Regions from separate parts of the Cellulosimicrobium sp. CpK407 genome, predicted to be linked through region 1. Evidence: riboswitches for the same ligand, from Rfam matches in the RefSeq annotation. Region 1 holds a riboswitch; the other holds the start of a gene.

Region 1 (14,371 bases):
GAGCCGCCGAGTTCAACTACGACGAGATCATCGCCGCCGGGCCCGAGCTCTTCATCACGCTCAGCAACTCTCCTTACGAGGAGGCGATCGAGAAGCTCGAGCCGTTCGGCATCCCCGTCCTCGTCGTGACGGCGTGGGAGCCGCGGCTCTTCGAGCAGAACGTCGAGCTGCTCGGCACGGTGTTCGGCACCGAGGAGCGTGCCGCGGAGTTCGCGGGGCTGTACCGCGAGGTGGCCGACCTCCTCGACGAGCGGACCGCTCACCTCCCCGACGACCAGCGCAAGAGCGTCTACTTCGAGAACGGCGAGGCGAACGTCACGGGCGTCCCCGGGTCGGGCTGGCACGACATCATCGAGATCGCCGGAGGCACCAACGTCTTCGGGGACATCGACTTCGCCTCCGACCCCAACCGCGGGGGCACCGTCCACACGACTCCTGTCGACCCCGCCGACGTCCTCGAGCGGGATCCCGACCTGGTCCTGCGGCACGGCATCGACGGGCTCGTCGCCGGCTACGAGCCGTTCCCCGAGGACGCCGCCGCGACTCTCGCCGACGAGCTCGTCGCCCGCCCCGGCTGGTCCGAGCTGACCGCGGTGCGCAACGGCGACGTCTTCGTGGCGAACAACTTCTGGACGAGCGCGCTCGCGAAGGAGATCGGCGCCCTGGGGCTCGCCACCTGGCTGCACCCCGAGCTCTTCGAGGACGTGGACACGGAGGAGTTCTTCCGTCGCTGGGTGGAGGACTTCCAGCAGACGCCCTACGAGCACACCGCGGACGAGTACGTCTACCGGTGGGGTGACCACCGATGAGCGCGCCCGCACTCGACGACGCGGAGATCGAGCAGATCGCGGAGATCGAGCGAGGCCTCGCCCGAGGACGTCGTCGCCACGGGCTGGGAAAGCTGCTCGTGCTGGGAGGCGCGGTGGCGGTGACCCTCGTGGTCACGGTCCTCACCCTCCAGATCGGTGCCGGCGGCATCACCCCGCAGGTCGTCGTCGACGCCCTCGTCGCGAAGGCGACCGGTGTCGCGCCGTCCGACGCGCAGGAGCTGCGGCTGTTCACGACCGTGTGGGAGCTGCGCGTCCCCCGTGCGGGCCTCGCCCTGCTCGGCGGTGGTGCGCTGGCGATCGCCGGCGTCCTGTTCCAGGGTCTCCTGCGCAACCCGCTCGTCAGCCCTTTCACGCTGGGCATCGCCCCTGCTGCCGCGTTCGGCGCCGCGCTCGCGCTCCTCTTCGTCCAGGGGCAGGGCGCCTCCACGACGTCGGCGCTCGTCGGCGGTGCGCTCGTGACCGGGCTCGGCTGCGCGGCGATCGTCCTGGGTCTGGCGGCGACGAAGAAGATGCAGCCCACGACCCTGATCCTCCTGGGCATCGCGCTCACCCAGCTCTTCACCGCGCTCACCGCCGGGCTCCAGTACATCGCGAACGAGGAGACGCTGGCGGCGATCGTGCGCTGGACCTGGGGAACGGTGAACGGGGCGGTCTGGTACCAGGTCGTGACGCTCGCGGTCCTGCTGGTCGTCGCCGTCCCGTACGTGCAGTGGCGCAGCTCCGCGGTCAACGCGATCGCCTTCGCCGGCGACGACGCCGCTCGGAGCCTCGGTGTCCCCGTCAGCCGGGTGCGGATCGAGCTGATCTTCGTCGCCGTGCTCATCACCTCGGTGACGATCAGCTTCACGGGCATCATCGGCTTCGTCGGTCTCGTCGGGCCGCACATCGCGCGTCTCGTGATCGGCGCGGACCACCGGTTCCTCCTGCCGTTCTCGGCGCTCGTCGGGGGACTCCTGCTCGTCGTGGCCGACGCCGTGGGCCGGATCGTCCTCGCGCCGGCCCTCGTGCCGGTGGGCATCGTCGACGCTCTCGTCGGTGCTCCCGTGTTCCTCTACCTGATCCTCGCGCGGAAGAGGTCGTTCGGATGAGCCTCCAGATCACCGGCCTGGACGTCGGCTACGGGCGACGACAGGTGCTCAGCGGCCTGGACCTGTCGGTCGCCCGGGGCAGCGTCCTCGGTCTGCTCGGCCCGAACGGCTCGGGCAAGTCGACGCTCATCAAGTCGGTCAGCCGGATCGTCCGGCCGTCGGGCGGGCGGATCACGTGGGACGGCGCCGATCTGGCGGCGCTGTCGCGGCGGGACCTCGCGCGCGTCGTCGCGTACGTCCCCCAGTCCATCGAGCTCTCGTTCTCGCTCTCGGTGCGCGAGGCGGTCCTGCTCGGCCGGACGCCGCACTTCGGGTCGCGTCCGCGGCGAGCCGACTGGGAGCGCGTCGAGGAGGCGATCGTGCGCCTCGGGCTGACCGAGCTCGCCGACCGGAGCGTCACGGAGCTCTCCGGCGGCCAGGCCCAGCGGGTCCTCATCGCACGAGCGCTCGCGCAGGAGCCGCAGGTGCTGCTTCTCGACGAGCCCACGTCGGCGCTCGACCTGCGCTACCAGCTGCAGACCCTGCACCTCGCGCACCAGGTGGCTCGCACCCGCGGGATCGCGGTCGTGGTCTCGATCCACGACCTGAACCACGCGGCGCGGTTCTGCGACGAGGTCGCCTTCCTGCTCGACGGGCGCATCCTGCGGCACGGCACCGCGCACGAGGTCTACGACCCCGAGCTCATCCGACGCGTCTACGACGTCGACGTGGACCTCACCGAGCACGACGGCATCGTCGAGGTGCGCCCCCGCCTGCGGGCGGAACGCCTGGTCCTCGCGGCCCCGGCGGTCGCCGGACGCTCCTGAGACTCGCACGACCAACCCGGACACGAGGAGAGACACATGACGACCGGACGGACGACGGAGAGCCGAGGCGGAGGGCTCCTGCTCGGGCTCCTGCTCGGCGGCGCAGCCCGCGCGTGGCGCAAACCGTGGAGCAGAGCGGACGAGGTCGTCGACCTCGCCCTGTACTCCGACCTCACGCAGCAGGCCGAGGCGGCGAAGCTCCACACGATCTTCCTGGCGGACGGCGTCGCGACCGACGTCGCCGACCCGCAGCCCGGGCTCGAGCCCGTGACGTTGCTCAGCGCGCTGGCCGCCCGGACGGAGCGGATCGGGCTGGTCGGCTCGGTGTCGACGTCGTTCTCCGCGCCGTACAACGTGGCGCGGCAGATCGCCTCGCTCGACCACATCTCCCGTGGTCGCGCAGGGTGGAACATCGTGACGTCCGCGTGGGGCGGGGAGAACTTCGGCATCGAGCTGCCGCCGCACGACGAGCGCTACGCGATCGCCGAGGAGTTCACGCGGGTCGTCGAGGAGCTGTGGTCCTCCTGGGAGCCGGGCGCGATCGTGCGAGACCTCGAGCGCAACCTCTTCGTCGACCCCGCGAAGGTCCGGCAGATCGACTGGACGTCCGAGCACTTCTCGGTCCGTGGTCCCCTCAACGTGCCGCGCACGCCGCAGGGGCGTCCGATCCTCGCGCAGGCGGGCTCGTCCGAGGCCGGCAAGGCCTTCGGCGCGCGGCACGCAGACCTGATCTTCACGACCGGGCTCGTCGACCTCGCGGAGTCGCAGGAGCTGTACGACGACGTGCGCAAGCGCGCCGCCGACGCGGGGCGGCACCCCGGGAGCATCAAGATCCTCCCGGGCGTCGCCCCCGTCATCGGGTCCTCCGACGCGGAGGCGCGACGCATCTGGGAGGAGTCGCACGAGCACCTCGACCTCGTGCGGGCCCGTGGGTCCTTGTCGAAGCAGTTCGGCGGCATCGATCTCTCGGGGTACGAGTGGGACCAGCCGGTCCTGGTCTCGGAGCTGCCCGAGGAAGAGGCCGTCGAGGGCCGACGCTCGCGCTACGGCGTCCTGCGGAGGCTGCTGGCCACCGGGGAGCTCACGACGCTCCGCGACCTGGTGCTGTATCACGCGAGCGCCGCGGGGCACTGGTTCCCGGTGGGATCGGTCGAGCGTGTCGCGGACGCGCTCCAGGAGCGCTACGAGAGCGGTGCGGCGGACGGCTTCAACATCCTGCCCTTCTTCCTCGAGTATCCCGGCGGTCTGGACGCCGTGACGGAGGGCCTCGTCCCGGAGCTGCAGCGCCGCGGACTCTTCCACACCGAGTACGAGCACGAGACGCTGCGCGAGAACCTCGGTCTCGCGCCCATCGACGAGGAGACGGCATGAGCATCACCACGAGCACCTCACCGCAGGTCGGCGCGGAGCCCTCGGCACGCACGACGGGAACCCTCGACCCCCTGCCGGACGTCCCCGAGCCGCCGGCGCGTGACGTGCGCTGGGAGCTGGCTGCGGCCCTGCGCACCTTCGGGCGTGCCGGCTACGAGTTCGGCTTCAACGGACACGTGTCCGCACGCGCGCCCGAGGTGCCGGGCCACTACTGGGTCAACCCGTTCGGTCTCTCCATCTCGTCGGTCACGCCTCGCGACCTCGTCCTCGTGGACGACGACGGGCAGGTCGTGGACCCCCGGGTCTCGGCCGCCATCAACGGCTTCGCGGGGAACCTCCGGCTGCACCGCGAGATCGACGACGCCGCGGTCGTCGTCCACCTGCACACGCCGAGCGGTTTCGCGTGGTCGTCTCTCGGACGGCCGCTCGAGCCGGTGACCACCGACGCGGCGCTCGTCGCGGGCCTCCAGGGCCTGACGACGTCGATCTGGGACGGGGCCACCTCGCCGTCGGCCGTCGAGCACGCGCGGGCAGGTGCCCGCGTGATCCTGCAGCGCGGGCACGGCTTCGTCACGCTCGGTCGCTCCGTCGGCGAGGCGGCGTTCTACCTCCTCGCCGCGGAGCGCGCGGCCGCGGCGAACCTCGCCCTCGTGGGGGTGCCTGACAAGGGCGTGCTCCCACCGGAGGTGGTCGAGCGGTGGACCCTTCGCCCGGAGCTCGCGCGGGCGCACTTCGAGAACGCCTTCACCCTCGTCGAGGCGGAGGGGCTGCGATGACCGCCACCGAGCTCGTGCGCGGTCGCGCGGCCGGGACCGGTCCGGCCGAGCCGCTCACCCTGTCCACGCTCGCCGCCGCGCTGACGGCACCCCGGGGCTTCGGGGACCAGAGCCTGCTCTCGCCGCGGCCGGACTCGATCCGTCTCCTGGGAGGAATCCCCGATCCCGGCGCGCTGCCGGTCGACGAGCTGCGCGACGCGCTCGGCGAGGTGTGGGACGCGGGCGGCGGCGTCGCCTCGCTGCAGTACTCCGGGACCCAGGGTCTCGCCGGGCTCCGGGAATGGACCGCGGAGCGCGAGGGCGTCGACGCGTCGCGGGTCGTCATCACGAGCGGCGGGCTGCACGGCCTGTCGCTCACCGTGCAGGCGCTGGTCGAGCGGGGCGCGACGGTTGCCGTCGACAACCCCGTCTTCCCGATCTTCCTCCGGGTGCTCGAGCTCGTGGACGCCCGGACGCTCCCCGTCCCGGTCGAGGCGGACGGGCTCGACGTCGCGCATCTCGCGCGGCGTCTCGCCGACGGTGAACGCGTCGCGGCCGTGTACACGGTTCCCGACTTCCACAACCCGACCCAGGGCACCCTCTCCGCGGACAAGCGAGCTGCCCTCGTGGCGCTCGCGGAGCGGTACGGCTTCGTGGTCATCGCGGACGACCCCTACCGCGAGCTGCGCTTCGCCGGGGTGGACCAGGGCCGCCGCACCTTCTTCGACTCGGAGCACGTGGTGCACGTCAACACGTTCACCAAGACGCTGGGCCCGGGCCTGCGGCTCGGGTGGCTCGTCCTCCCGGAGTCGCTCGTCACGCCGGTCGTCCGGTTGCGCAACAGGCAGGACTCCCACTCGTCGACGTTCGTCCAGACGCTCGTCGAGCACCTCCTCCTCTCCCGCGCCGGCTGGTTCGACGACACTCTCGCCCGGGCGAACGCGCTCTACGAGCACCGGGCCCGAGTGCTCGTCGACGAGCTCGAGGACCAGCTCCCCGGCGCGTTCGAGATCACCGCGCCGGAGGGAGGGTTCTTCCTGTGGCCACGCCTGGTCGACGACTCCGTGGACACGCACGAGCTGCACCGGCACGCGACGGCTGAAGGGGTCGACTACCAGCAGGGCGAGTTCTTCGCGACGGGCCCGGGGACCGACTCGGCCCGGCGCCTGCGCCTGGCCTACGGGGACCGCACCGACGCCGAGCTGCGCGCCGCCGTCGGGCGGTTGTCCGTCGCGTACCGTGCGGCGACGAGGGTCTGAGGGCGACGTCAGGGCCCAGGGCCGCGGGTCACGCCTCCGCAGGAGTCGGCGCCGCGGCCCTGCGGCGTGCTCGCACGCCGGTGAGCGCCAGGGTCAGCTGCGCGACCCAGAGCACGAGGACCGCGGGCACGACGACGGCGCTCGCGACCTCAGCGGCGTGATAGCCGCGCGGGACCGGGACGGCCACCGGTATCGGCTGGGTGTACGTCAGGAGGAACCCGACGGGGATCGCCACGATCCACAGCGCGACGGTCACGACGGCGTAGGGGAGCGGGACGTCGTCGGCGGATCGCATGCGCCCGACCCACGTCCCTAGCAGGGGAGCGAGCGCGAGCAGGCCGGCGACCGGGATCGCCGCGACCACGAACCCTGCCAGGAGCAGTCCGCCGCCCGCAGCGACGGCCCCGGCCACGAAGCACAGCGGGAGCACGAGCGCTGCCCAGAGCTGGCCGCGGAACGCGGTCCTCCGCAGCCGTCGTGCTGTCGCCATCGGTCGCCCCCTCGTCGCCCTGACCCGCGTCGTCGCGCGCCGTCGTCGGCATCGTACGGCGGCGCGGTCGTCCAGGGGATGGTGCGCGCGACCCATGGCTCGCGGCGGCGTGCGGACCTAGACTGGAGGTGTCTTGTGGTCTCTCGCGCAGAGGTCGGCTCCGATGTCGTGGCTGCTGATGGTCTGGTGCGCGGCGGCGTGCACGGTCGCCGCCGTGCGGTGGGTGCTGCGCCGCGCCGGCCGACCCCCGAGCCACCGGACGACCGGCCGACCGCACCTGCTGCGCCGCCGCCCGACGCCCCCCGACCCGCTCGCCACGCTCGCGCTCCAGGTGCGGCTGAGCGAGCTCGCGGCGGAGATGCGGCGCATCGAGGCGGACCCGGACGTCTACGCCCGTGCCCACCACTACCTCGCGGTCCAGGGCGCCTACGACGCCTTGCTCCGGGAGGCGTGCCGGCTCACGGGTCTCTCGGTCGAGGACGCTCCGCTGCGGGCCGGCTTCCGCACGGGCGACGACGAGCGGTTCCGCGAGGAGCTCGAGCTGAGCGCGCGCGGCTGGAGCTGGTGACCGGTCCACCCGTGAGGGGCGGCACGGGACGGGCGAGGGGCTGCTGGGTTCGCTCTCAGAGCGCCGAGTGGTCCCCGATCCGGTGGTACGTGCGGTCGTGGTAGACGAGCGGCGACGGGGTGCCGGCCACCTCGTCGCGCCGGGGGCCCGCACCCGTGCCGACGCTCGACGCGAGCGCTCGCAGCGAGACGAGGTAGGAGTCGCCCACCGGCGTGCGCTGTACCACGCGGCCCCGGACCCACGAGAGGGCCCCGTCGATGACGGGTTCCCCGGTGCCGAGGCGCGACCAGCCGCCGTCGGCGAACCGGTCGATGCCGCTCGTGGCGAAGCGCGCCGAGACGTCGTCCTGGTGGTCGGCGAGGAAGCTCACCGCGAGCGTCCGTGCCGCCGACACGGCGGGCCACGACGACGACGTCGACGCGAGCGAGAACGCGAGCAGCGGCGGTGCGGCCGAGACGGAGATGACCGACGTCGCGGTGAACCCGACGAGGCGGCCGTCGTGCTCGAGCGCGATCACGGCGACGCCCGCGGGGTGGCCGCGGAACACGGCCTTGTACTCGTCGGGGGAGAGCTGCGGCTCGTCCTGCTCCGCCAGGAGGGCCTCCAGGTGGGTGAGCTCGGCGGTCATCGGGCCACCCCCGCGAACGCGTCGGCGACGGCGTGGTCGGCGGGCGCCGGGCCGTCCGCGGGGAGGGGCGTCGCGGCGCGACGGAGGGTGTCGCCCTCGCGGGCGAGCCACGCGTCCACGACCGGGCCCAGGTCCGCGAGCTGTGGCTCGGTGACCGTGAGGGAGCGGGTCGGGACGACGGCGCCGAGCTCGACGAGCACGGGCCGCAGGTGCACCTCGCCGACGAGCGCGTGGGCGGGGTTGCCCGACACGACGAGCGGCACGACGACGACGCCCGCGAGCCCGTCCGGGCCGTAGAGGTCGAGGAACGCCTTGAGGAGCCCGGTGTACGACGCCTTGTAGACCGGCGTCGCCACGACGGCGACGGTCGCCGTGGCCAGCCGGTCGCGCGCGGCGTCCGCCGCGGGGCGCTCGGGACCGAGGATCTCGGCGGCGAAGGCCGCGAGGTCGATCGTCGCGACGTCGGTCGTGCCGAGGAGGCTCGCGACACGGTGCGCCACGGTCTCGGCCGCGTCCAGCGTCCGTGAGCCGGGGCGCGGGTTGCCGGAGACGGCGAGGACCGTCGAGGAGGGGGAGCGGTGGGTCATGTGTACCTCGCAGTAGTCGTCGATCACGCTTGCCGCGCGGCCGTCCCGCGGGTGCGGGGCCGGTCGCGCGCGGCCTGGTCATCTCCCGGAGCACCCCGCCGTGACAGGGGGTTGCCGACCAGCGAGCCGGGGCTTGGCGCTGGTGCTCGTGACCTGGGGACGGGTATAACAACGGCTCCGCGAAAACCGCACCGAAGTAGTCGGATTTCTCAGTGGGTGGACGGTTGTGTCGTCCGGGGGTGCCTGCGGCCGTGCCCACGACGGGCCCACGACGTGCCCGGGGAGGCGTGCCGGAGCCCGGGGGCGACCGGTGCGAGGCCCGTGCGAGGCCCGACGAGATGCGCAGGGAGTGAGACGGCGGTACGGGAACTTCTGGCACAGGCGTACCGTCAGCAGGAGTTTCCGTCCGCCCAGACGAGGAGAGCCCATGGACAGCCGACTGCAGTCCGTCTACGACGAGGTCCTGCGTCGCAACCCCGGCGAGGCCGAGTTCCACCAGGCCGTGCGCGAGGTCTTCGACTCGCTCGGCCCCGTGCTGCGCAAGCACCCGCGCTACGTCGAGGCGGCCGTCCTCGAGCGTGTCTGCGAGCCCGAGCGCCAGATCATCTTCCGGGTCCCGTGGGTGGACGACACGGGCCGCGTGCAGATCAACCGCGGCTTCCGCGTCGAGTTCAACTCCGCGCTCGGCCCGTACAAGGGCGGCCTGCGGTTCCACCCGTCGGTCTACCTCGGGATCGTGAAGTTCCTCGGCTTCGAGCAGATCTTCAAGAACTCGCTCACGGGCATGCCGATCGGCGGCGGCAAGGGCGGGTCGGACTTCGACCCCCGCGGCCGCTCCGACGGCGAGGTCATGCGGTTCTGCCAGTCGTTCATGACCGAGCTCTACCGGCACATCGGCGAGAACACCGACGTCCCGGCCGGCGACATCGGCGTGGGCGGTCGTGAGATCGGGTACCTGTTCGGGCAGTACAAGCGCATCACCAACCGCTACGAGTCCGGCGTCCTCACGGGCAAGGGCATCTCCTGGGGCGGTTCGCTCGTGCGCACCGAGGCGACGGGCTACGGCACCGTGCTCTTCGCGCAGAGCATGCTGGAGACGCGCGGGCAGGACCTCGACGGCCGGCGCGTCGTGGTCTCGGGCTCGGGCAACGTCGCGATCTACGCGACCGCCAAGGCGCAGCAGCTCGGCGCGAACGTCGTCGCCTTCTCCGACTCCTCCGGCTACGTCGTCGACGAGGCGGGTGTCGACCTCGACCTGCTGCGCCAGATCAAGGAGGTCGAGCGCGGCCGCGTCGCCGACTACGCGGCTCGTCGACCCGGGGCGCGCGTCGTCACCGACGGGTCCATCTGGGACGTGCCGTGCGACGTCGCGCTGCCGTGCGCGACGCAGAACGAGCTCGACGAGGGTGCGGCCAAGCAGCTCGTCGCGAACGGCGTCGTCGCGGTCGCCGAGGGCGCCAACATGCCGACGACGCCCTCCGCCGTCGCGCTCCTCCAGGAGGCGGGCGTGCTGTTCGCGCCCGGCAAGGCCGCGAACGCGGGCGGCGTCGCGACCTCGGCGCTCGAGATGCAGCAGAACGCGTCGCGCGACGCGTGGTCGTTCGAGTACACGGAGGAGCGGCTCGCGCAGATCATGGCGGGGATCCACGACCGGTGCGTCGAGACGGCCGACGAGTACGGCGCGCCCGGCAACTACGTGCTCGGCGCCAACATCGCGGGCTTCACCAAGGTCGCCGACGCGATCCTCGCGCTCGGCGTCATCTGACCGTCGTCTACCCTGGCCGACGGCCGCCGTCGCGCACGCCGCGCGACGCGACGGCCGTCGGACCGGACGACGGGAGAACGCAGTGACGACCACCGACCCCGAGGGCCCCGCCGTGCGCGCGAGCCGTGACGTCGTGCTCGAGCTCGCGGTGCAGGATCCCGAGGGCGTGCGGGTGGCCGCGTCCGTGGGCGCTCGGCGGGTCGAGCTGTGCGTCGGACTGGGCGCGACCGGCGGGCTCACGCCGAGCGCCGGTCTCGTCGAGGCGGCCGTCGTGGCGGCCGCCGACGCCGCAGGACGTGCACCCGTGGAGGTGCACGTCCTCGTGCGTCCGCGCCCGGGAGGGTTCGTCCTCTCGGCAGCCGACCTCGACGTGCAGGTCCGCGACGTCCGGGCCGCGGTCGCGGCGGGTGCAGCGGGCGTCGTGGTGGGCGCCCTGACCCCGGACGGCGTCGTGGACGTCGCCGCCGTGCGCGCCCTCGTCGAGGCCGCCGACGGCCGCGAGGTGACGTTCCACCGCGCGGTCGACGTCGTGGCCGACCCGCTCGCAGCGCTCGACGCGCTCGCGGGCGTCGGCGTGCGGCGCGTGCTCACGTCGGGCGGCGCCTCCCGCAGCATCGACGGCGTCGATCGCCTGCGCAACATGTCCGTGCACGCCCGCGGACCCCTGGGCGGCCGCGTCGAGGTCATGGCGGGTGGGGGCGTGCGGCCCCAGGACGTCGGCGCGCTCGTGGCCGCCGGCGTGGACGCCGTGCACCTCTCCGCGAAGCGGGTCGTCGCGGACGACGCCGGGCCCGGGGGCGGCGGGGACGCCGGCTACGAGGTCACGGACCCGGAGGTCGCCGCGGCCGCGCGCGCGGCGCTCGACGCCACGCGCTGACGGCCCGGCTCGCCCCGCGCTCCGGCGCGCGCGAGCCGTCCACGGTACGGCGTCTCGACGGCCGGCCCCTGCCCACGCGGGGGTCGGCCGTCGTCGTCTCAGGTGCGCGTCGATGGCTCATGTCTCAGTTAGGTAACTTTCCTGTCGTATTAGGGAGCGGCGCGGGATCGATTAGTTAGTGTTCCTGCCACACGCCTCCGGGCGCCACGACGAACGACGCGACGACGCGTCGTCCACGCGAAAGGACCGATGATGATTCGAAGCACGGCGCGCAAGCGTCTGCTCACGGCGGTTGCGCTCGTGACCGGCGTGACCCTGATGGCGACGGGCTGCTCCGGCTCCGGGAACGGCGACGGCGACGAGACCGCCGACGGTGGGCGCACGCTCAACGTGTGGGCCGGTACGCAGACGCCGATCGTCGCGAACTTCAACCCGTACTCGCCGAACCCGCTGCACGCGGCCAACGGCGCGATCTACGAGCCGCTCTTCTACTACAACAAGGCGCAGGCCAGCGACCCCGAGCCCCGTCTCGGCGAGTCCTTCGAGTGGTCCGAGGACGGCACCGAGCTCACGGTGAAGCTCCGCGAGGGCGTCAAGTGGACCGACGGCGAGGACTTCGACGCCGACGACGTCGTGTTCTCGCACACCAACGAGGCCGCCAAGCGCGACTTCGTCGTCTCGGTCGAGGCCGTCGACCCGTACACCGTGAAGTGGACGTTCGACTCCCCGCAGTTCACGTCCGAGGTCCAGCTTCTCGGTACGTCGCTCGTCGTGCCGGAGCACATCTGGTCCGAGGTCGACGACCTCGTGACGTTCGCCAACGAGAACCCGGTCGGCACCGGTCCGTACAAGGCCGACGCGGTCACCGAGGCGGCCTACACGGTCGTCGCGAACGAGGACTACTGGGCCGGCGCGCCCAAGGTCAAGAAGGTCCGCTACCTCGGCATCGACCAGAACCAGAGCGCCGAGGACCTCATGACGACGGGCAAGGTCGACTGGACGGCCATGTTCGTGGCCGACCCCGACCGCATCACCGCGGACGGGCGCCTGAGCATGATCAACACGCCGCAGGACCCGACGACGATCTACACCTGCGTGTCGGTCGACCTCGGCTGCACCGGCCCGCAGACCGACGTCGCGGTGCGCCAGGCGATCAACCTCGCCATGGACCGCACCGAGATCAACGAGAAGGCGTTCGCCGGCCTCGCCGCGACCGCGTCCCCGACGTTCGCGCTGCTCGGCCGCGACGACCGCTGGATCTCGCCCGACGTCGAGGCGGAGAGCCCGCAGACGGCCGACGCCGCGGCCGCGTCGAAGGTCCTCGAGGACGCCGGCTACACCAAGGGCGCGGACGGCATCTACGAGAAGGACGGCCAGAAGGTCGAGATGACCCTCATCACGGTCGACGGCTGGAACGACTACAACGCGGTCGGCGACCTGCTCGTCGAGCAGGCGAAGGCCGCCGGCATCTCGATCGTCCACAACAAGATCACGCAGCAGGAGATGTCGGACGCGCGCGTCGCGGGCACCTACCAGCTCATGGTCGGGGGCATCACGGGCCCGTCGCTGGACGACCCGTTCAGCATCTACCGCCAGTGGATGACGACGGACTACACGCGTCCGGTCGGCGAGGTCATGGAGTCCGGCCTCTTCAACTACGTGCGCTACACCAACCCCACGGTCGACGCCGCGGTCGAGGCGGCCGCCTCGACGAACGACGAGGCCGCGAAGCAGGAGCAGTACGCGATCATCCAGGAGGAGATCGTCCGTGACCTGCCCTACATCCCGGTGGTCGTGAACGCCTCGCAGACGTTCATGGACACGAAGGACTTCACGGGCTGGCCGACCGAGGACGACCTCTACGCCTTCCCGCCGTCGTGGAGCACGGTCTCGCTGGGCGTCGTGCTCTCGAAGCTCGAGCCGGCGAGCTGATGCGGCCGCGCCGAGGAGGAGGAACGGGGAACGAGGGACACGCATCATGAGGTACTACGCACGACGGATCACGTTCTACGTGATCACCCTCTGGGCAGCGGTCTCGCTGAACTTCCTCATCCCGAAGCTCATGCCTGGTGACCCCAAGCAGATCTTCATCGACAAGTTCCTGCGCAAGGGCGGCGAGCTGACGCCCCAGATGCAGAACAGCATCGACCTCCTCTTCGGCGCGGACGGCGACGCCTCCCTGTGGGACCAGTACGTGGACTACTGGGGGCGCCTGTTCCAGGGAGATCTCGGGATCTCCATCACGTACTACCCCCAGCCCGTCACCGAGCTGATCGGCCAGGCCCTCCCCTGGACGGTCGGGCTCGTGGGACTCGCGACGATCATCTCGTTCGTCCTGGGTGTCGGGCTGGGGGCGTGGGCCGGCTGGAAGCGCGGCACGTGGGTGGACAGCATCATCCCCGCGTCGACCCTGCTCCAGGCGGTGCCCTACTTCTGGCTCGCCCTCATCCTCGTCTCGGTCTTCTCGGTCTCGACCGGATGGTTCCCGCGGATCGGCAGCTACGACATCTTCGGCTTCGACAACGGACCGGAGTGGTCGTGGGCGTTCGTCGGCAGCGTGATCTACCACGGGTTCCTGCCCGCGCTGACGATCGTGCTCTCGTCGGTGGGGGGCTGGCTGCTCGGGATGCGCAACATGATGGTGTCCACGCTGTCCGAGGACTACGTCACGACGGCCGAGGCCAAGGGCCTGCGCCGCATGCGCGTGGCGATCACCTACGCGACCCGCAACGCCGCGCTCCCGTCGTTCGCCGGGTTCGGCGTCGCGCTCGGGTTCGTCGTGGCCGGGTCGGTCGTCATGGAGCAGGTCTTCAGCTACCCGGGCCTGGGCAAGCTCCTGTTCAACGCGGTCCAGGCGAGCGACTTCGCGCTCATGCAGGGCACGTTCCTCGTCATCACGCTCGCCGTGCTCGCCGCGAACTTCCTCATGGACATCATCTACGGATTCATCGACCCGAGGGCGCGCGCCAATGTCTGACAACACCCGCGACACGGAGATCGTGACCCCCGCCGCGGACGCGGCACCCGTGGCCACGGTCGTCGCCGACGGCCTCGCGCCGGCGACGACGACCGAGGGGATCGTCCCGGACGTGCGGGACGTCCCCGCGGCGCTCGACCAGGACGCCCCTGCCGCGCCCGCCCGCCGTGGCCTGCGCGCGATGCTCCCGCGCCGGTCCGGCAAGCTCACCGCGGGGATCGTCCTCGTGGCCGGCATCCTGCTGTTCACGTTCGTCGCGCCGCTCTTCACGCAGGACCCGCGCTCGACGGCGAACGCGCGGTTCCTGCCGCCGAGCGCCGAGCACCTGCTCGGCACCAACCACATCGGCAACGACATCTTCGCCCAGGTG
Region 2 (14,371 bases), on a different contig from region 1:
TGTCCGTCGAGGTGGTGGTGCCGTCCGGGGTGTTCTGGTCGGGCCCGGCGCGCAGCGTCACGGTGCCGTCGGCGTCGGGCACGCTGGGGATCCTCGCGCGGCACCAGCCCGTCGCGGCGACCCTCACGGCGGGGCGCGTGCGGCTGCGGACCCCGGACCGTCCGACGGCGGAGCTGCGCATCGGCGGCGGCTTCCTCGTGGTCGACGACGACGAGGTGACGATCCTCGCCGACGACGCGACGTGGGTGCAGGCCCGGTAGCCCCTAGGCGGGGTCGGCCGCCGGACCGAGCTGCACGACGACGATCCGGTGCCCGTCCGGGTCGTGGACGTGCGCGAACCGGTCCCCGGACTCGGCGTCGGAGTCCGGCCCGACGAACGGCTCGACGCCCGCGGCGGCGAGCCGCGCGAGGGTCGCGTCGAGGTCGTCGACGTAGAGGACGAGGTTCGGCAGCCCGTGGCGCACGAGGGGTGCGCCGCCGTCGGGGAGCGGGACGAGCCACAGCCCGGGCTCGTCGACGCGGCCGGGTCCGACGTGCAGCAGCGGGAACCCGTCGGTCTCGCCGCGGAACAGCGTGCCGAACCCGAACCCGTCCGCCCAGAACGCGGCGCTCGCGTCGAGGTCGTGGCAGAGCAGGACCGTGCGGCCGATCGTCGTCGTCATGGCGGCGAGCCTAGGCCGTGCCGCCGACACCGCGCCCGCCCGGCGCCCGCCCTCACGGGCGCGCGTGCGCCGTCGGGCATACCGTGGACCGCATGGCGACCGACGGCGGCATCCGCAGGACGATCAGCGACCTCGTCGCGCAGGAGCGCGAGCTCCGCGAGCAGCTCGCGCACGGCGAGATCACCGGCGGGCAGGAGCACGAGCGACTGCGTGCGATCGAGGTCGAGCTCGACCAGTGCTGGGACCTGCTGCGCCAGCGCGACGCGGCCCGCGAGTTCGGGAGCGACCCGGATGCGGCGACCGTGCGCGACCCCGGTACGGTGGAGAACTACCTGGACTGATCGTCGCCGACGACGACGCCCGGGCCCACGCACCGACCTCAGAAGGAGAACGCCATGACCACGACCAGCGAGCAGGCGGCCGACAGCCCCCTCCCCACCGGGACGGAAGGCCGCGACATCCCCGGGCACGCGGGCGCGCTGGCGCGGTTCGTCGTCTCGTTCGCGCTGTTCGTCGGGGGCCTGGTCCTCATGGGGTCGGGCATGTCCGGCGTCGACGGCGGCGTGTGGCTCTTCGTCGGCGGGCTCCTCGCCGCGACGCTCGCGTTCGCCCTCCCGATGGCGGGGACGGGCACGACCGAGCGCTGACCGACACGACGCGGAGGCCGGGTCCCGACGGGACCCGGCCTCCGGCGTGTGCGGGGATCAGCCGAGCGTGGCGCGGACCGCCTTCGCCGCGGCGACCAGGTGCTCGAGGGACGGCACGGTCTCCTCGTAGCGGCGGGTCTTGAGGCCGCAGTCCGGGTTGACCCACACGACCGTCGGGTCGATCGACTTCACGGCGAGCTCCAGCAGCTCCGTGACCTCCTCCGTGGAGGGCACGCGCGGGCTGTGGATGTCGTAGACGCCCGGCCCGATGCCGCGGGAGTACCCGGCGTCGCGCAGCTCCGGCACGATCTCCATGCGGGAGCGCGCCGCCTCGACCGACGTCACGTCCGCGTCGAGGCCGTCGATCGCGCCGATGACCTCGCCGAACTCCGAGTAGCACAGGTGCGTGTGGATCTGCGTCGCGGCCTCGACGCCCGACGTCGCGAGCCGGAACGACCCGACGGACCAGTCGAGGTACGCCGGCTGGTCCGCGCGGCGCAGCGGCAGGAGCTCGCGCAGCGCGGGCTCGTCGACCTGCACGATCCCGATGCCCGCGGCCTCGAGGTCGGCGATCTCGTCGCGCAGCGCGAGGCCCACCTGGTTCGCGGTGTCGCCGAGCGGCTGGTCGTCGCGCACGAACGACCACGCGAGGATCGTCACCGGTCCGGTGAGCATGCCCTTGACGGGCTTCTCGGTGAGCGACGCCGTGTACGCGGACCACTCGACCGTGATCGGCGCGGGCCGCGTGACGTCGCCCCACAGGATCGGCGGGCGGACGCACCGCGACCCGTACGACTGGACCCAGCCGTTCGCCGTGACGGCGAACCCGTCGAGGTGCTCCGCGAAGTACTGCACCATGTCGTTGCGCTCGGGCTCGCCGTGCACGAGGACGTCGAGGCCCAGCTCCTCCTGGAGCGCGACCACGCGCGCGATCTCCTCGCGCATCGCGGCCGTGTAGTCCGCGTCCGAGAGCTCGCCCTTCGTCCACAGCGCGCGGGCGCGGCGGATCTCCGGCGTCTGCGGGAACGAGCCGATCGTGGTCGTCGGCAGCGGCGGCAGGTTCAGACGCTCCTGCTGCGCGGCCGCGCGCTCGGCGTAGTCACCGCGCGCGAAGTCCGAGTCCGTCAGCGCGGCGGCGCGCTCGCGCACCGCGGGCACGACGACGCCGCTCGCCGCGGCTCGCGAGGCCACCGCCGCGCGGGACGCCTCGATCTCGGCGGCGACGGCGTCGCGACCCTCCGTGAGCGCGCGGGCGAGCGTCGCGACCTCGCCGACCTTCTGGTCCGCGAACGCGAGCCAGTCGCGCAGGCGCGGGTCGAGCGTGGTGCCCGACGCGGTCCCCGCCTCGGCGAACACCTCGTCCTCCACGTCGTGCGGCACGTGCAGCAGCGACGTCGACGTCCCGACGGCGACCGCACCGGCGCCCAGCGTCTGGAGCGCGTCGACGACGTCGAGCTTCGCCGCGAGGTCCGCGCGCCACACGTTGTGCCCGTCGATCACGCCCGCGACGAGCGTCTTCCCGGCGAGGCCGGGGACGCCGCCGTCGGCCGCCGTCGGGACGGCGCCCTTGACGAGGTCGATCGCGATCGCCTCCACGTCGGTGCCCGCGAGGAGCGCGAGCCCGTCCCGCGCGTCGCCGCCGTCGTCCTCGGCACCGGCCTGCAGCCCCCCGAACGGCGCGGCGACGAGGATCGCGGGCCGCGCCCCCTGCGCCGAGCCCGGGATCTCTCCCGAGCCGGAGGACTCCGTGGGGAGCGACCCCGGGTTCGGCACGGGGCGGAGGTCCGTCGCGAGGGTGCGGTAGGCCGACTCCACCGCTGCCGCGAGCTCCGTGAACGGCACGTCGACCGAGTCGGTGACGAGGATCGGCTCGTCGAGCTGGACCCACGGTGCGCCCGCGGCGGCGAGCGCGCGCAGCAGGTCGGCGTAGGCGGCGACGACGTCGTCGAGGCGGTCGAGCGGGCGGAAGCCTGCGGCCGACGACGCAGCGTCGTCGGCGGCCTTGGACAGCGCGAGGAACGTCACCGGCCCGACGACGACGGGTCGCGTCACGACGCCCGCCTCCTTGGCCTCGACGAACTCGCGCACGATGCGGTCGTCCACGAACCGGATCGCGGTGTCCGGGCCGATCTCGGGCACGAGGTAGTGGTAGTTCGTGTCGAACCACTTGGTCATCTCGAGCGGGGCGTCGTCGCCCTGGCCGCGCGCCACGGTGAAGTAGCCCGCGAGGTCAAGGCGGCCCGCGTCGTCGGTGAGCGACGCGAACCGCGACGGGATCGCCCCGAGCGAGGCGGCGACGTCGAGCACCTGGTCGTAGTAGGAGAACGACCCGGGGACGGACGCGTCGTCGGCGCCGAGGCCGAGCTCGACGAGCCGGCGCACGGTCGCGAGGCGCAGCTCGCGGGCCGTGGCCTCGAGCTCGTCGGCCGACGTCTTGCCGGCCCAGAAGGCCTCGACGGCCTTCTTGAGCTCGCGGCGGCGCCCGATGCGGGGGTAGCCGAGCACGGTGCCGGCGGGGAATCCGGCCTGAATCTGGGTAGGGGAGGGTACGGAAGTGGCCATGATCGAAACCTCTTGCTGGTCCGGAGGACCGGTCAGACGGGCGTGCCGTGCGTGGCGGCGCTCGTCGGGGGCAGGGAGGTGCCGGTGACCCACGGCCCGCTGGCCAGGTCCGGGACGAGCGGGGCGGCGGCAGCGCTGGCGCTGCCCCCGGTCCCGCGCGACCCGCCGCCGAGGTGGACACCCTCGAGCAGGTCAAGAGCGGCGCGGTGCTTGTTGAACGTGTACACGTGCAGACCGGGCGCGCCCGCGTCGAGGACGCGCTGCGCGAGGTCGACCGAGTACGCGATCCCGTAGGCGTGCTGCGCCTCCGGGTCGGGCAGGGCGTCGAGCGCGTCCAGCAGGTGCTGGGGCGCGCGCACGCCCGTGAGCTCCTCGACGCGGCGGAGCCGTGCAGGCTCCGTCGTGGGCAACAGCCCGGCGAGGATGGGGATCGTCACGCCGGCCGCGCGGGCCTCGGCGACGAAGTCGGTGTACGACGACGCGTCGTAGAAGAGCTGCGTGATCGCGAAGCTCGCGCCGGCCTGCTGCTTCTGGAACAGGCGGCGCACCTCCTGCGTGCGCGTCGTGCCGGCGGCGGGGTTGCCGTCGCAGAACGTCGCGACGGCGATCGTCAGCGGCCGGGCCGCGCCGCGCAGCGCCGCGGCCGGGTCGGCCGCGCACCGCGACGCCTCGACCTCGCGCAGGAGCGCGACGAGCTCGGTCGACGACCGGACGCCGTCGGGCGCGGGCTGCCAGTCAGGCTGGTCGCGCGGCGGGTCGCCCCGCAGCGCGAGGAAGCTCCGCACGCCCTCGTCGAGGAAGTCGGAGATGACCTCCTCGACGTCCTCGCGCGACGCCCCGACGCACGTGAGGTGCGCGATCGGCAGCACGGGCGTGCCCTGGAGCAGGCGGCCGACGACCTGGCGAGCCGTCGCGCGGTCGGTGCCCGCCGCGCCGTACGTCACGGACACGAAGTCGGGGTGCGTCGCGACGAGACGGCGTGCCGTCTCCCAGAACTTGGGCGCCGCGTCCGGGCGCCGCGGGGGCATGAGCTCGAACGAGACCGTGGGACGTGCCGCCCCGCCGTGCGCCTGCCCGACGGCGTCCGCGACGCTCACGACGTCGCCTCGCCGGGGCGCGCCACGGCACGCGGCGCCGGGACACGGAAGGGCGCGACCGCCGTCGGGCACGTGCCCGGACGGTGCGCGAAGGATGCCTCTGAGGTCATGCGTCACTCCATCGACCCTGGCGTTAGCACCTTTGTCCTCGGGAGGCTTCCGTCGGCGGGTTGCTGCGGTGTCGTCGAGCCAGGACTCTCGACCGCTCTGGATGGTTGCCACGATCCTACGGGCCATCCGGCATACGGTCGAGGGTGCCCGTCACGTGAGACGGGATGGCGTTGCCCGGGGGTGCCGTGACGTTCGGGGACGTGGGCCGGTGTCCGCGTCCCTGGACGGCGAGAACACGGTGTGAGTGCGATCGCAACAGGGTGACCCCGGGGGTGACCGCGGGTGAAGGATGCTGTGAGTGGTATCACGGGTGGGGCCGCCAAGCATGCTCTCGCCTGCGACGATGCGCGCCGTGGCTCTCAGGAGCGCTCAACTGAACGGTCGTTCAGGTCTACCGTCGAAAGGCGTGGTCGACCCGCTCTGACATGCGATCTGCCCGGCCCCTCTTGGCGGAGTACGAACCGGGCAGATCTCTCCCTCTCAAGGAAGGACCTCACTGTCCCATGCGTATCGCATCGGGGGCAATGCTCGGCGCTGCCCTCATCCTCAGCCTGTCCGCGGCACCCGCGCTCGCTGGCGGGTCCGACTCGCCCACGCCCTACCGCGTGGCCCCGGAAGGGCTCTATCTCCCCGCGGGTGACGCGTTCCCGGACGGTGGCCACGTGAACGTCCGCTACACGGTCGAGGGCGCCGAGCGGTCGGTCGGCATCCACTTCGAGACGCTCAACGACCAGCCGTCGGGCCGGTTCGTCGGCTCGAGCTTCCTCCCGTGGTCGGCGCTCGTCCACTCGGACGACTACTGCATCACGTGGGTCCAGGTCGCCCACTACGACGAGCACTTCGGTGAAGGCGGCCAGGATCCCGTCTGCTCGAGCGTGCCGTCGGACCCGGTTGAGCCGTCAGACCCGGTTGAGCCGTCGGATCCGGTCGAGCCGTCAGACCCGGCCGAGCCGACAGACCCGGCCGAGCCGACAGACCCGGCCGAACCGACAGGTCCGGCCGAGCCCACGCACCCGGCGGACCCGAGCGATCCGGCGGAGCCTGTCGTGCCGTCGCAGCCCGTCGACATGGTCGTGGCCGAGCCGACCACGGACGCCATACCTGGTGCGGCGCAGCCCGCGGAGAAGGGAGAGCTGGCGGCGACGGGGCTTGAGACGGTGCCGGTCGCGGCGGCGTCCGGTGCGCTGCTCCTGGCCGGTGTCCTGCTCGTTGCCGGGCGCCGCCTCGTGCGCCTCCGCGAGGGCTGAGCGGGAGCCGGTTCCCGTGAGGTCGGGCCGTCGCTCCGTCCTGTGGTCACCCTCAGGATCACCCTCCGTACCTCCTGACTTCGCCGGTCCGTGAGGTTGTATCGGGGCAGACGTAGGGCGCGCGGTAACCGTGTCGCCCTGCGTCCTTGTGCCGGGCGCATGACGGATCACCCGTCGTGACTCCGGCCGACCGACGTCTGTCAGAGGTATGGAGCGGTGGCGGAGGCGAGAGACGGCGGACGACAGCGAGAGCAGGGTTCACCCTCGATCAGCGGGTGGCAGCAGGTGCTGACCGGTCGGGAAGAGGCGGGCGGCGCGGGACGGGCCGAGGTGGAAGCGGCGCTTCGCGGTCTGCTCCCGCGTCTGGCGACGACCTCTGCGGCGATCGAGCGTCCGCTCCTTGACGACACGCTCACGAGCACCACCCGTCACGTCCTGGTCCGCGCCGCGCGCGGCTTCGGGAAGACCGTGTCGGTCGCACGGTGGTCGCGGGCCGCGCTCGCCGAGGGCCAGGTGATCGTCTGGCTCTCGGCGTCCGCGAGCGACCCGGCGCGGCGGTGCATCGGTGCCGGAGAGCTCGCGGACCGCGTTCTCGACCAGGTGCGGTACGTGCTCCGGCCCACGGGGTCCACCGATCTCGACGGCGCGGGACCCGGGCGCCTCGGGGCGCTGCTCCGCGCTCTGGGCCCGGTGACCGTCGTCGTCGACGACGTCCGTGCAGGCCATGCAGGCCTCATCGACGCGGCCTGCGCGGCGGCGGTCGCTCTCGGGGCACGGGCGGTCGTGCTGAGCACCGTCGGTCCCACGCCCGTCCGGCGGGGCACAGGCATGGTCGAGGTCGGCATGGCTGCGCTCGCATGGAGCGCGCAGGACACGGTGCGCTTCGCCCGGGTGCGAGGGATCGAGATCACCGAGGAGGTGGCGGGGCTCGTCACCGACGGACTTGGCGGCTACCCGGCGTCGATCGTCACCGCGGTGGCCGACCTGGGTTCGGGCGGTTCGGGAGGAGTCGATCTCCACGACGCGGTCCCCGCCGTCGTCCGTCGAGAGACGACGCGAGCTCTGGGGTCGTTCGTGCCTCCGGAGATCATGCCCTTCCTCCTCGACACCTGCGTCGAGCGTCGTCTCCAGGTGGACGAGCTCGACGACCTGACGGCGGTGCCGGACGCGCGCTCGACGGCTCGGCGACTCGTCGAGGGGGGGATCCTCTACCGTCATGTGGGCGCTGACGCGGGCGTGCTCGAGTACGAGCCCAGGATGCGGCAGAGCCTGCTCTCGCACCTGCGCTATCTGGATCCGGCCGGCTACGTGCGCCGCTTCCAGCAGCGTGTGGACGCTCACGTCGCCCGGGGGGCCACGTGGGCGGCCCTCTCGCGGGCGCTCGACTCCAGAGAGCCCGGAGTCGTGGACCGCGCGCTGGTCGCGACCTGGCCCGACCTGCTCGCCGTCAGCTCCGGGCCGGGCTTCGACGAGCTGTGGCGCAGCGCCGTCGAACGATGTCCGGAGAGCATCCCGGGCCGACTCCGCATCCTGCGCGCGGCGATACGACCCACGATCGGCCGCATCGAGTCGCTCGACGAGCACGACGAGCCTCTTGCCGAGGCCGTCGCGCCGACGACCGCATCGCCTGAAGCGCGGGCGTTGGACGCCTTCTGTCGGGTCGCACTCCTGCGCCGCGCCGGCCTGTACGACAAGTCCTTGCAGGCGGCACAGGGTGCGCTCGACGGTCTCGGTGCCGACCGCGGCGCGCCGCGGTCGATCGGCGCGGCAGTGCTGCTCGAGCTGCAGGCGTCGATGAGCGCGCTCTGCGCAGGTCTGGTCCGGGTCGCGGCAGCGTTCGCCGACTCGGCCTCGCAGCGGGCCACACGCTCGGGTGCGCTCTCCGTCGCTGCCGTGGCGTGCGAGCTGGCGGCGGTCGCGGAGGCGTGTGGTGGTGATCTCGTGGCCGCGGACGAGTGGGTGCGCGAGTCGCGGTCCTTGCCGGCCCCGCCCGCCTGGTGGCGCGGGTGCGGGGGGGACGTCCCGTCGGTCGTCGCAGCGCTGGTCCACCTGGAGGGTCGCCGTATCGACGAGGCCAAGGCGTCGCTCGGGAGGAGCATCGAGAGGCCGGGCGGTGACCTCTGGTTCGTGCGGAGGCATGTGATGGCGGTGATGGCCGAGCTCAGCGGTACTCCGGATCTCGCGCTCGACGTCCTGGTGGCGGATGCCGCGAGGAGAGGCATGGCGGTCGAGCCCGACGCGAGCGAGCGGCGCGCACCTTTCCTGGTCGTGCAGGACGTCGCTCGCTTGCACCTGGTGGCGGGTCGCGGTGCAGCCGCCATCCGCGTCGCCGACACCCTCCCGCGGTCCGCGCCGGTCCGAGACGTCGTCAACGCCCATGCGCTCGTGGCGAGCGGGAGCCTGGTCGAGGCGTTCCGTCGCGTCGCGAGGCTCGGCGAGAGGGCCCGGCTGACGACGGGGGCTCGCATCGAGGGCCTCGCCGTCACGGCCAGCGCACTCGTGGCGCTGGGAGAGAAGGACCAGGCCCGCGCGGAGATGCGGCGGGCGTGGGGCCTTGCGCGCCGGGCGAACGCGCTGCTCGAGCTCCGGTGGGCCTCTCCTGAGGCGATGGACCTCCTGCTCGCGGACGTCGACGGTGCGGAGCGTGCCGAGCTGGAGCCGGTGGCGGAGCTTGGGCGGCGGGCCTCGCCCGAGGGCGGGACGGTCCTGCTGCCCGAGCGTCAGCTCCTCGTGCTCCAGCTCGTCGTCGACGGGCTGAGCGGCCCCGAGATCGCCCGCAGGCTCTACGTCTCGCACAACACGGTGAAGACTCAGATCCGCGAGATCTACCGTCGCCTGGGCACCCACACGCGTGCGGAGACGGTGATGCGCGCGAAGCAGCTCGGTCTCGTCGCGGCGAGCCGGGGAGCGGTCCGGCGCGGCGTGAACGCGGCCTCGGCGGCAGGTACGAAGCAACATCGATGACGGCGCCGGTCGGCCCCGGCTAGGGCTCCGTCGTCACCTGCCCGTGGTGGCGCAGATAGGCGTGTCGGAGGCGTTGCCGCGCCCGCCGCGCGAGGGACGACACGGCGTTGGGGCTGATCCCGAGCACGTCGGCCAACTCTGCGGGCGAAGCGCCCAGGACCTCGATGTGCCAGAGCACCTTCTGCCATCGTGCCGGGAGAGCGGCGAACGCGTCGAGGACGCGATGTCGCTCGATCTCGTCCAAGAGAACGTCTGGATCGTGGTGGGTCCCGTCGAGCCGGTGCAGGTCCGTCGCCCGGACGCGGTCCTGGGACCGCAGCGTGGACCACGCGACGCGTCTCACGATCGTCAGGAGGTAGGCCCGCACGTGCCGTGACGGACCGCGTCCGGCGCGGATCACACCCAGGAGGGCCGTGAAGGACTCGGCGACCACGTCGTCGGCCCAGGACGGGCCGACGAGCGCCCTGGCCACGACCAGTGCGTACGGTCGGTGAGAGCGGTAGAGCGCAGCGAACGCGTCGTCGTCGCCCTCGCGCAGCCTGGCCACGAGCTGCTCGTCCGAGAGGGGCGCCGTGAGCGAGGGCGACCCGGTGTCGAGGGTCACCTGTTCAGGGAAACGCGCGAGCGTGGCCTGCGCGCGGCAGGAGAGGGTGATTCGGCGGGCGAGCGACGTGTCGGTCCCGGTCCGTCATGAGACGGGTCCGCGGACGTCCTTCTCCACGATGACCACGACCGGGGCAGGCGCGCCGCTCGACGAGCTGTGCGAGAGGTGGCGCGCGGCGACGTTCGCAGCGGGCTGGGACGCGCTCGCGGACTGGGCGGTCCCCGCGGTGGTCCACGTGGCTGCCGCGCACCTGGGAGGCCGGGACGTCACCGGGCCTGCGCGAGCCCTCGGCATCGCTCGCGCGAACGCGGGGGTCGGTATCGCCGACGGGATCCGGGATCTGGCGGTCTTGTACTCCCTGGGCGGCGCAGGTCTGCCCGGCCCCGTCGTCGCGGCTCTCGCCGACGGGTGGGAGCGGACGTCGGGCATGCTGGGCGGGGCGGCAGCGCACGGGAGCCTGAGCGGTCTCGGGACGGTGGACGACTTCCTGAGCGGCTGTGGCGCGGTCGTCGCCTCCTATCGCCACGGCCGGGAGGGCGACGTGCCGATCGTCGTGGTGGTCGACGGCCGGGCCGGTTCGTCGGTCCCCCTCGACAGGTGGGAGCGCGACCTCGCACTCGGGGAGTCTCTGCGCCGCGTGTTCCCTCCGCCCGCACCCGCCTGCTACGTGGACGGCGTCGCCCTGGTGGTTGCCTGGCGCGTCCCCTGCGAGGATCCGGACACCACGCGGAACGTCGTTGCGACCCGTGTGCGAGACGAGCTTGCACGATGGACGGCAGGTTCGCTGAGGGTGCCTGTCCGGGTCGGTGTCGAGGCCCTCCCGGACGACTCGCGTGGGCTCGGACGGCTCGTGCAGAGACTGCTCAAGACGTAGTCCGGGGCAGCCGCCCGGACCAGGCGGGCGGGAGCAGTGTCACTCGTCGAGCTCTTCTACCACGCCGAGACGACGAGCATGACCAGCACGAGCAGGCCACCGAGGACGCAGCACACGCTGAGCACGGCGAGGAGGCGTGCTGTCCGGCGCTGTCGCCGGGGCGTCGGCGGCTTCCACGTCACGACCGGCGCTTCCCAGCCGCGCAGCTCCTCGTAGTCGTCGGTGCGGATGGCGCGGAGCACCACGTGGGTGGGTGGTGCGAAGGTTCGCGGACCGCTGCCCCACGACCAGGGAGCGACGATCTCCCGCGAGGGACGGGTCGGTTCCGCGGCTGAGCTCTTCCGGGCCATGTCTGGACAGACGCCGCCGACGCTCGAGCAACTCTATGTGACGTACATCACATCAATGCCCCATCACCGGGCTCCGAGATCCCCCGTCTGTACCCCCGAGCGACGGGCTCCACGTCCGTCGCGACTCGAATCCGCGCAGGGCGTCCCGCCCGGCTCTACGGAAGGGCAGTCCATGTACAACACCCCTGGAATCAGCACCGGCATCAGTGGGGCAACCGCGGGTGCCGGTGCGCTCGCAGTGACGGGTGCCACGACGTTCGCCTACGTCGCGCTCGCCATGGCGCTCGTCGTGGGAGGTCTGCTGCTGCTGCGGACCTCGCGCCGCCGACGTGAGGCAGTCGCTGGGGCCGAGGCCTGACCCGTGAGCGCCGCGGAGGCGACCGTACCGCTCGTGCCGGGGAGCGTCTCGCGTGTCTTCGACCGGGTGATGCGGTGGACGCTCGCCGCGGCGCTCGTCGTCGGTTCGGTGGTGGTGATCCTGCATGCGCAGGCGTTCCGCCAGCTCGAGGCGCGACTCGCGGGCGAGGTCACTGGCTTCGTCTTTGCGCGAGAGGTGCGGGTCATGACGTACGAGCCCGTCCTTGCGTTCGAACGGGTCGCGGGTGACGACGGCACATGGTTCGCGCTGCGCATCACCCCCGACTGCAGCGCGCTGTACTTCCTGGTCCCGCTCGCGCTCATCGCGGCGTTCGTGCTCGCTACAGGGCGTTCGAGCGTCGTCAGGATTGTGCTCGCGACCCTGGGGGCGGGGGTTTTCCTCGAGCTGTTGAACGTCGTGCGTGTCGAGGTGATGGTGCTCTCGATCGTCCGCTGGGGGGCTGAGGTGTTCCAGTGGGTGCACGACACGCTCGGTTCGGCGCTCATGCTCGGTGGACTCACCGTCGCACTCGTGCTCTTCTTCCGGCTTGGGTTCTTCGGTCGGCGCGGTCGCAGGACGCGCGGGGCGCAGGGTGAGCAGCCGTGATGGTCGTGCTCGACATCCTCGCGCGGGTCGTCATCAGCATCTCGATGGTCTACTTCATCCTCCTGATGGGCTCAGGACTCGTGCAGCTGCGCCGCGCGCGGGCGAGCCTCGGGGTGCAGGGCCAGGCGACCTACGGGTCGCGCGACTCGCGGGCGCACGAGCACCTCGATGTCTACTTCCTCGTCCCCTGCCTCAACGAGGACGCCGTGATCGGGCAGACCGTCTCGGCGCTGACGCTCCTGGCCGGCACGACCACCCTGGTCATCGACGACGGCTCCGACGACGACACGGCCCGCTGCGCCGAGGAGGCGGGGGGAGATCGGGTCCGGGTCCTGCGCCGCGTGCTCCCGGAGGCGCGCAAGGGCAAAGGTGAGGCGCTGAACAACGGGATCGCGTGGGTCCGTGACGACGTGGCGGCGCGGGGACTGGACCCCGGGAAGGTCGTCGTCTGCGTCATGGACGCCGACGGGCGGCTCTCGGACCACGCTCTCGAGCACGTCCTGCCGCTGTTCGAGGACGAGAACGTCGGGGGAGTGCAGCTCCAGGTGCGCATCCGCAACCGGGGTTCCTTCCTCACCCGGTACCAGGACTACCAGTTCTGGGGCATCGCCGCGGTGACGCAGTTCGGGCGCCAAGCAACGGGCACCGTCAGCCTCGGCGGCAACGGGCAGTTCGCACGGTTGTCGGCGTTGGACGACGCGGGCGAGAAGCCGTGGTCCGCCTCGCTGACCGAGGACCTCGATCTCGCGATCACGCTCGCGCTGAAGGGGTGGGAGCTGCAGACCACGCCGCACGCCTCTGTCGACCAGCAGGCGGTGGAGAAGCTCCCCCTGCTCGTCAAGCAGCGGACCCGCTGGTACCAGGGGCACATGATGGCGATCAAACGTGTCCCGGAGATCTGGCGCGCCCGTGACCTGAGCAACGCGAAGGCGCTCGAGCTCACGTCGTACTGCCTGGTCCCGTGGGTGCTCGACCTCCCGTGGTCGATCCTCTTCCACTACTGCCTCCTCATGCTCGGGCTGAACTGGGACCAGATCGCCGTCGTCGCGGGCGGTGACAGTGTCGCGGTACTCGTGCTGGCGACGGTGTTCTACCTCTTCGCCTTCCTGCCGGCTCTCGCGACGGGATGGGTGTACTACCGGCGGGACAAGCGGTGGGGAGTGCTCAAGAGCCTGCTCATGGGCAACTCGTTCATCCTCATGAACTACCTGTCGTTCGCGTGCGTCTGGAAGGCACTGGCCCGCATCCTGCGTGGCGAGACGTCCTGGGACAAGACCGCCCGCGTGCGCGAAGGTGCAGCCGCCGTCGACGGGCCGAGCCCTCAGCCCGTCGTCGCGACCGCTGGCTGAACGCCTGGCATGCCCGAGCAGGACCGCCCGTCACGTCCGGCCGGGCGCTCCGTCAGTCGGGGCATGACGACGACCTGGAGCCTCATCGAGCCTGACGAGGCGCGCAGCACCGACCCGACCACAGAGAGCTCACGGCGGCACGTCCGCACCGATCCCGGCGTCGAGTCCGACCGCCCCCGGGGGCTCGCGGTCCTCCTCGGAGGGATCGTGGCGCTGCTCGTCGCGGTCCGCGCGCTCGTGCCGGGCCCGATCGGGCTTGCCGACGACGGTGGCGCCGTCCGGTACGCCTGCCAGACCGGGCTCACGGCAGATACGGCGGGCGGCCCCCGCTTCTTCGACTTCGCGATCCTGCGCTGGTCCGTCGGCGATGCGGCCACCGGGAGCGAGGGGTGCCCCGCGCACGCGAGCAGCGTGACGTGGCTCGCGGGAGCGCTGCGGTGGATGATCGGGCTCCTCGGCCAGGACGTCGTCGACCTGCGGGTCGTCTCGCTGCTCTACGCGGCGCTCTGCGGCCTTCTCGTCGCCCTCGTCCTGCTCGTGATCGGCGGCTCGGTGCGCCGCCAGGTGGTCGTCGCAACGGGTCTGCTGCTCGTAGTGGCTGACGCGGCGTTCGTCGGGTTCGCGGGGTCGCTCTACGCCGAGTCGACGGCGGTGCTGGGCGTGCTCCTGCTCGCCGCCGGGCTCGTCCTGGTGGACTCCCGGGGTCCGCGGGCGTGGGTCGGGCTGGTGGTCGCCGTGCTCGGGTCAGCCCTGGTCGCCGGAGCGCGGTCGACGACCGCGGTGCTGGCGGTGCCGGTGGCCATCTACGTGGCGATCGTCTGGTGGCGACGCGGGAGCCGCATTGACCGTCGACGGTGGGCGGCGCGCCTCGCGCACCACGGGGTGGCCGTGGCCGCCGTCCTCGCACTGGTCGCACCGGCCGTCTGGACCGTCGCCGGAG

What was found. Region 1 has a riboswitch for S-adenosylmethionine ahead of ABWU78_RS02295 (NADPH-dependent FMN reductase). Riboswitches for the same ligand answer to the same signal wherever they lie in the genome.
Region 2: linked by a shared signal. The riboswitch ahead of ABWU78_RS08315 (methylenetetrahydrofolate reductase) and the one ahead of ABWU78_RS02295 (NADPH-dependent FMN reductase) in region 1 are both predicted to bind S-adenosylmethionine.

The regions. Positions count from the first base shown of each region.
Region 1 covers NZ_JBGNYC010000003.1:58,527-72,897, reverse strand. Annotated here, with positions in the region: gene ABWU78_RS02340 (ABC transporter substrate-binding protein) at 1-809, shown strand, start outside; gene ABWU78_RS02335 (FecCD family ABC transporter permease) at 806-1,918, shown strand; gene ABWU78_RS02330 (ABC transporter ATP-binding protein) at 1,915-2,724, shown strand; gene ABWU78_RS02325 (NtaA/DmoA family FMN-dependent monooxygenase) at 2,761-4,095, shown strand; gene ABWU78_RS02320 (class II aldolase/adducin family protein) at 4,092-4,871, shown strand; gene ABWU78_RS02315 (PLP-dependent aminotransferase family protein) at 4,868-6,109, shown strand; gene ABWU78_RS02310 (hypothetical protein) at 6,138-6,599, opposite strand; gene ABWU78_RS02305 (hypothetical protein) at 6,763-7,167, shown strand; gene ABWU78_RS02300 (flavin reductase family protein) at 7,223-7,795, opposite strand; gene ABWU78_RS02295 (NADPH-dependent FMN reductase) at 7,792-8,382, opposite strand; SAM riboswitch class IV at 8,403-8,536, opposite strand; gene gdhA (NADP-specific glutamate dehydrogenase) at 8,810-10,147, shown strand; gene ABWU78_RS02285 (copper homeostasis protein CutC) at 10,230-11,024, shown strand; gene ABWU78_RS02280 (ABC transporter substrate-binding protein) at 11,277-12,956, shown strand; gene ABWU78_RS02275 (ABC transporter permease) at 13,003-14,001, shown strand; gene ABWU78_RS02270 (ABC transporter permease) at 13,994-14,371, shown strand, end outside.
Region 2 covers NZ_JBGNYC010000013.1:82,665-97,035, forward strand. Annotated here, with positions in the region: gene atpC (ATP synthase F1 subunit epsilon) at 1-260, shown strand, start outside; gene ABWU78_RS08295 (VOC family protein) at 264-662, opposite strand; gene ABWU78_RS08300 (DUF2630 family protein) at 755-1,003, shown strand; gene ABWU78_RS08305 (hypothetical protein) at 1,058-1,309, shown strand; gene metE (5-methyltetrahydropteroyltriglutamate--homocysteine S-methyltransferase) at 1,367-3,871, opposite strand; gene ABWU78_RS08315 (methylenetetrahydrofolate reductase) at 3,904-4,899, opposite strand; SAM riboswitch class I at 5,084-5,186, opposite strand; gene ABWU78_RS08320 (hypothetical protein) at 5,583-6,326, shown strand; gene ABWU78_RS08325 (LuxR C-terminal-related transcriptional regulator) at 6,657-9,290, shown strand; gene ABWU78_RS08330 (RNA polymerase sigma factor) at 9,310-9,894, opposite strand; gene ABWU78_RS08335 (hypothetical protein) at 10,013-10,768, shown strand; gene ABWU78_RS08340 (hypothetical protein) at 10,825-11,013, opposite strand; gene ABWU78_RS08345 (LPXTG cell wall anchor domain-containing protein) at 11,357-11,476, shown strand; gene ABWU78_RS08350 (exosortase/archaeosortase family protein) at 11,480-12,082, shown strand; gene ABWU78_RS08355 (glycosyltransferase family 2 protein) at 12,082-13,431, shown strand; gene wsfD (glycan biosynthesis hexose transferase WsfD) at 13,495-14,371, shown strand, end outside.